Regions from separate parts of the Cytobacillus sp. FSL W8-0315 genome, predicted to be linked through region 2. Evidence: predicted binding sites of a transcription regulator. Region 2 holds the regulator's gene; the other holds the start of a gene.
What was found. Region 2 encodes CtsR, which represses protease genes until heat stress. Its sites were predicted from a motif close to ATGGTCAATAAAGGTCAAACA; they were not measured.
Positions count from the first base shown of each region.

Region 1: clpB (ATP-dependent chaperone ClpB) is a predicted target of CtsR. The motif match lies at 1,579-1,599, and genes of this name have one in related genera.

Region 1 is NZ_JBBOOC010000001.1:4,524,383-4,527,805, reverse strand. Features, by position in the region: gene argF (ornithine carbamoyltransferase) at 1-246, shown strand, start outside; gene MKY20_RS23195 (undecaprenyl-diphosphate phosphatase) at 283-1,095, opposite strand; gene MKY20_RS23190 (YjzC family protein) at 1,267-1,446, shown strand; gene clpB (ATP-dependent chaperone ClpB) at 1,612-3,423, shown strand, end outside.
Region 2 is NZ_JBBOOC010000001.1:613,783-617,205, reverse strand. Features, by position in the region: rRNA gene MKY20_RS03420 (23S ribosomal RNA) at 1-364, shown strand, start outside; rRNA gene rrf (5S ribosomal RNA) at 443-559, shown strand; gene MKY20_RS03410 (CtsR family transcriptional regulator) at 1,069-1,530, shown strand; gene MKY20_RS03405 (UvrB/UvrC motif-containing protein) at 1,554-2,102, shown strand; gene MKY20_RS03400 (protein arginine kinase) at 2,105-3,184, shown strand; gene clpC (ATP-dependent protease ATP-binding subunit ClpC) at 3,189-3,423, shown strand, end outside.

The sequences.
Region 1 (3,423 bases), 3.9 Mb from region 2:
GATGTCTGGACGAGCATGGGACAGGAAGATGAGAATGAACAGAGGCTGAAAGACTTTGCTGATTATCAGGTTAATGAATATCTTGTCCAAAAAGCCAAAAAAGATTACGTCTTTTTGCATTGCCTGCCTGCCCATCGCGGTGAGGAAGTTACAGCGGAGGTCATTGATGGAAATAATTCCGCTGTCTTTCAGCAGGCTGGGAACAGGCTTCATGTTCAAAAAGCCATTCTTTCAGAGATATTATAATGAAAAAGCCTTCTCAGCACAGAGAAGGCTTTTTCATTAAGATAGGAAATAAACCAGCGGTCCAACAATAAAACAATAAATCGCAAAATACTTCAGGTTTCCTTTAGCCATAATATTCATAAACCATACTAAAGAGAAGTAAGATGCAACTAGTGAAGCAACAAAGGCAATTGTATAGGGAATCGCATATTCAGATAAATTGGGATCCGTTAAAATGTCATTAAAACCAAGAATCATTCCGCCGGCGCTTACGGGGATATATAAAAGGAAAGAGAACCTTAGAGCTGTTTCCTGTTTCATCCCCAGCCCCATTGCCGCTACAATAGTGGCACCGGAACGGCTGATTCCCGGTATCAGGGCAACTGCCTGTGCAAGTCCTACAATAATTGCATCCTTATAAGATAATTCAGCATCATTTTTCCGTCCGCGTAAATTGCGGATCAGCCACAGTGCAAGTCCTGTCACGATAAGAGTAATCCCAACTGTTTTTATATTTGCAAGGTGCATATCGATAAAATCCTCGAGCAAAATGCCGATGACACCTGCAGGAATGGTTCCAATAATCAAGTAAATGATAAATCGAAAGTCTGATTCCGCCTGTTTATCTTTGGTTGTAATGTATGCAAGGCCGTTTCGGATGAGTCTCATAATATCTTCCCTGTATATAAGCAGCACAGCTAATAATGAGGCTGTATTTACAAGGAGGGCAAAGCTAAGGCCTTTGATGTCAAGCCCGAAAAAATGCTGGGCAATCTCCAGATGCCCGCTCGATGAAATGGGAATAGGCTCTGTAAATCCCTGAAATAATCCCAAAAACAAGTATTTAAGCAATGTTAGAAAATCAGTCACAAGTAAATCCTCCATAATCAAATCTCATACCACCCATTTAACTATAAAAAAGGCATCAGAGTAAAGTGATATCCTTTTCATTGCTTTTGTGCGATGCCAATAGTTTCCCTCATGAGAGATGCAAGAGTGGAAATAATAATAAGTGATTTACGATTAAAGGAGGTATTCAGCATGGGGCAAAACAGACAATTCAAGCCTGGCCAGAAAGCGCCTAATAATGGAATTTATATAGAAATTGGCGAAACGGGAAGTAACGTCAATAATCCTCAAATGCTTAAAATGAGAGCCGGGGATCAATTTCCGGAAACATCCAATCATAACCGGCTTTGGACGTATAAAAGAAAGCCTTGATTTTGATTAATGATAAAGAAGATGGGGAAATAGCATAAACAAAGTAGCCATCCCAATTGCGGATGGCTTTTTAGACTGAGAATAAACTGCTGGAAACTTTACATATGAAAAGATTGGATTATAATAAAATTAAAGGTCAAAAAAGGTCAAATAGGAGGTTGCACAGTGGATTTAAATCGGATGACAGAGCGGCTTCAGGAAGGGTTATTAAATGCACAGTCCATAGCAATACGCGAGCAGCATCAGGAAGTGGATGAAGCACATTTATTCCTGGCTTTAACGGGACAGGAAAACAGCCTGATATCATTATTACTGTCAAAAATGCAGATTCCGGCTAATTCTTTTAATAATAAAATGAAGGAAGCACTGAGGAAAAAACCGCAGGTGTCCGGTTCAGGAATGGATCAAGGAAAATTGTATATATCCGGTAAGCTGCAGCGGCTGCTGGCGGAAGCAGAAAATTATATGAAGATCTATCAGGATGAATTCATGTCAGTTGAGCATGTTTTCATGGCTGCTGCAGCAGCGGAAACCGAAACGGCAGCAGTTTTAAAGGCTTACGGAATCAATAAAGAAAAAGTGGAGCAGGCGATTAAGGAGATTAGGGGGAATCAGAGGGTGACATCGCAAAATCCGGAATCAACATATGAGGCTTTAAAAAAATATGGAAGAGATCTTGTTGCAGAGGTGAAACAGGGGAAAGTTGATCCTGTAATTGGCCGGGATAGTGAAATCAGGCATGTCATTCGCATCCTTTCAAGGAAAACCAAAAATAATCCAGTTTTAATAGGCGAACCTGGGGTAGGAAAGACAGCTATTGTCGAAGGATTGGCACAAAGAATAGTACGTAAAGATGTGCCTGAGGGCCTTAAGGATAAAACCATTTTTGCCCTTGATATGAGCGCTTTAATTGCTGGAGCCAAATTCCGGGGGGAATTCGAGGAAAGACTGAAAGCTGTATTAAATGAGGTTAAGAAAAGCGAAGGCAGAATTCTTCTTTTTATTGATGAACTTCATACCATTGTTGGAGCGGGCAAGACAGAAGGAGCAATGGATGCAGGGAATATGCTGAAGCCTATGCTTGCAAGAGGTGAATTGCACTGTATAGGAGCTACCACTCTTGAGGAACACCGCAAATATATCGAAAAGGATCCAGCCCTGGAACGGCGTTTTCAGCAGGTATTAGTGCAGGAGCCGGATGTAGAGGATACAATCTCAATTCTCAGAGGGCTGAAGGAGCGCTTTGAAATCCATCATGGAGTCAATATCCACGATCGGGCTATAGTGGCTGCCGCAACCTTGTCAGACAGATATATTACTGACCGGTTCCTTCCTGATAAAGCGATTGACCTGGTTGACGAAGCTTGTGCCATGATCAGGACGGAAATCGATTCAATGCCATCGGAGTTGGATGAAGTTACAAGAAGAGTCATGCAGCTTGAGATAGAAGAAGCAGCTTTACGAAAAGAGAGTGATGAAGGAAGCAAGCAGAGGCTTGCAGACCTGCAAAAGGAACTGGCTGAATTAAAAGACCAGGCTAACAGCATGAAAGCAAAATGGCAGCTTGAAAAAGAAGGAATCCAGAAAGTTCAGGAAAAACGGGAGCAGCTTGAGAAAATACGCCGTGAACTGGAAGAAGCAGAAAATAATTATGACTTGAATAAAGCTGCAGAACTGCGCCATGGAAGAATCCCTTCTTTGGAAAGGGAGTTGAAAGATCTTGAAAGTGCTGTTAACGAGAATCAAGGGGAAAGGCTGCTGAGAGAGGAAGTAACAGAAGAAGAAATTGCCGGCATTGTGGCAAGGTGGACAGGTATTCCAGTAGTTAAACTTGTTGAAGGAGAACGCGAAAAGCTGCTTCGTCTTGAAAGCATTCTTCACGAAAGAGTGATTGGCCAGGATGAAGCTGTCCAGCTTGTGTCAGATGCTGTCCTTAGGGCAAGGGCAGGAATTAAAGATCCTAACCGCCCTATTGGC
Region 2 (3,423 bases):
TCCCAAGGGTTGGGCTGTTCGCCCATTAAAGCGGTACGCGAGCTGGGTTCAGAACGTCGTGAGACAGTTCGGTCCCTATCCGTCGTGGGCGCAGGAAATTTGAGAGGAGCTGTCCTTAGTACGAGAGGACCGGGATGGACGCACCGCTGGTGTACCAGTTGTCTTGCCAAAGGCATCGCTGGGTAGCTATGTGCGGAAGGGATAAGTGCTGAAAGCATCTAAGCATGAAGCCCCCCTCGAGATGAGATTTCCCATAGCGTCAAGCTAGTAAGATCCCTGAAAGATGATCAGGTTGATAGGTCAGAGGTGGAAGCGTGGCGACATGTGGAGCTGACTGATACTAATCGATCGAGGACTTAACCAAGTCATTGGTGAATACTCGGCAAATACTTCTTCATACATTATCTAGTTTTGAGGGAACGAAGTTTCTTCAACCAAATAGTCCGGTGGCGATAGCGAGAAGGTCACACCCGTTCCCATACCGAACACGGAAGTTAAGCTTCTCAGCGCCGATGGTAGTTGGGGGCTGTCCCCCTGTGAGAGTAGGACGCTGCCGGGCATATGAAAGAGCACCTGATGGGTGCTCTTTTTTGTATGTCTGGAGATTTATTGAATACAAATTTCTTATTTGGACTCTGCTTTTTAGTGGGAAATTGGGCTAAATGTGAGTTTACTTCATAAAGCTCAATTCATGCTAGATAAAAGTATCGCTAACTGCATCGCAGCTTCATAGAATCCAGAATCAGGGCATTCAGCAGGTTCATTCAGCCATTCTGCAGGATTCCATCTCTCTATTCCGACCGAACATCAAGCCAGGACAGCTAACCATATCATCTGTCCATCTGGCAATCAAGCGCAAAACACTTCCCAGCCTCCAAAAAAACTTCTCCCATCCAAGCACAAACCCGCCCAATCAAAAATATATTGTTATCGACATTAACTTCCATTTTCAGGTTTGGGAAGTCAAAAAATGGGGGAAAATTATTAATACCCGCCAATTGCAAGAAATTACATAAATCATGTATAATTAATGTCAAATATAGTCAAAGTCAGATAGGGGGAGGCCTGGTGAGGAATATATCCGACATAATTGAAAATTATCTAAAACAGGTTTTAGAGAAGAGCGAAAGGGAAATCGTGGAAATTAAAAGAAGTGAAATTGCTGATAAGTTCCAGTGTGTTCCTTCTCAGATCAATTATGTGATCAACACCCGTTTCACGATTGAGAAAGGCTATGCAGTAGAAAGTAAGCGGGGAGGCGGGGGCTTCATCCGGATTATGAAAGTCCAGTCCTATGACCATGCTGATTTAATTGACCAGTTAATTTCATTGGTTCAAAGCAGGATTGCCCAGAGCAGTGCAGAGAATGTCATTTACCGTCTGGTAGAAGAAGAGATTATAACACATAGGGAAGCTAAAATAATGCTTAGTGTTATAGACCGCTCTGTTCTGTATATTGATCTTCCATTCAGGGATGAGCTGAGGGCAAGAATGCTTAAGGCAATGTTAACCACTTTGAAATATAAATAGTAGTGAGCTGGAGAGGTGACGTCATGATTTGTCAGGAATGTAACCAAAGGCCGGCCACGCTGCACTTTACAAAGGTTGTAAATGGCGAGAAAGCAGAGTTTCATCTTTGCGAGAAATGCGCACAGGAAAAAGGTGAAATGTTTATGCTGGGCAGCGGGTCTGGTTTTTCAATAAACAACTTGCTTGCTGGTCTTCTGAATATTCAGCCTGCCTTTCAGGAATCGGGCCAGGATGCTTTTCAGCAGGAGAAAGTCCTGCAGTGTGAGCAATGTTCCCTCACCTTTCAGCAGTTTATTAAAGTAGGCCGCTTTGGATGCGCCAACTGCTATGAGACCTTTAAAGATCAATTGAACCCAATTCTTAGAAGGCTACACAGCGGGAATTTCTCACACAGCGGAAAAATTCCTGCGCGAATCGGGGGAACCATTCACTTGCGAAGGAATATTGATGATTTAAAAAACAATTTAAAAGAAATGATTGCCAAAGAAGAGTTTGAAAGAGCGGCAGAATTGAGGGACGAAATAAGGAAATTGGAAAAGCAGCTCAATGCCGATCAAAAGGGAGGGGAGTAAGCTTGTCGCTGGAACGTTTCATGAATCAAGCTATTAGCTCCTGGATGAGTGCGGAAGGTCCTGATTCCGATATTGTATTAAGTTCACGAATCAGGCTTGCCCGCAATATAAAGCAATATAAATTCCCCACTTTATTTTCAAATGAAGAAGCAGAAGCAGTCATTGAAAAAATAAAGGCGAGGGTGGAGCATTCTTCTTTTTCGAAACTTGGGGAAATGGAGCTTTTATTAATGGATCGCCTTCAGCCTCTTCAAAAAAGAGTGCTGATGGAAAAGCATCTGATCAGTCCCCATCTTGCTGAGAATTCAACTTATGGTGCCTGCCTTCTTTCTGAAAATGAAGAAGTCAGCATCATGATTAATGAAGAAGACCATATAAGGATTCAATGCCTGTTTCCGGGGTTTCAGCTTTCTGAAGCCTTAAGTATGGCGAATGAAATTGATGATTGGCTGGAGGAAGAAGCCGATTATGCATTTGATGAAAATATTGGCTTTTTAACAAGCTGTCCCACAAATGTAGGTACAGGGCTCAGGGCATCGGTTATGATGCATTTGCCGGGCCTCGTTCTCACACAGCAAATGAACCGGATTATTCCGGCAATTAACCAGCTTGGTTTAGTTGTTAGAGGAATTTACGGGGAGGGCAGCGAAGCTTTAGGTAACATCTTTCAAGTTTCAAATCAGATCACTCTCGGAAAATCAGAAGAGGATATCGCAGAGGATCTGAAAAGCGTTGTCAGCCAGCTGATTTCTCAGGAAAGATCGGCAAGGGAAGCATTAGCAAAGACTTCTAACATACAATTAGAAGACAGAGTCTTCCGCTCTTATGGCATTTTATCAAATAGCCGGATCATTGAATCAAAGGAAGCAGCACAATGCTTGTCTGATGTTCGCCTGGGGATTGATATGAAGTACATTAAAAACATATCAAAAAATATATTGAATGAGCTGATGATCCTGACACAGCCCGGATTCCTGCAGCAATATGCAGGCGGGCCGCTGAGACCGCATGAACGCGATATCCGCAGGGCTTCATTAATCAGGGAAAGATTAAAAATGGAAGATCAAGAGTTGGGAGGATGAAAATATGATGTTCGGACGATTTACGGAAAGAGCTCAAAAAGTATTGGCTTTAGCACAGGAGGAAGCAATCCGTTTAGGACATAACAACATCGGAACAGAGCATATTCTGCTGGGGCTTGTACGCGAAGGTGAAGGCATTGCTGCAAAAGCTTTGTATGCTTTAGGCCTCGGCTCTGATAAGATCCAAAAAGAGGTTGAGAATTTAATCGGCAGGGGGCAGGATGCTTCCCAGACCATTC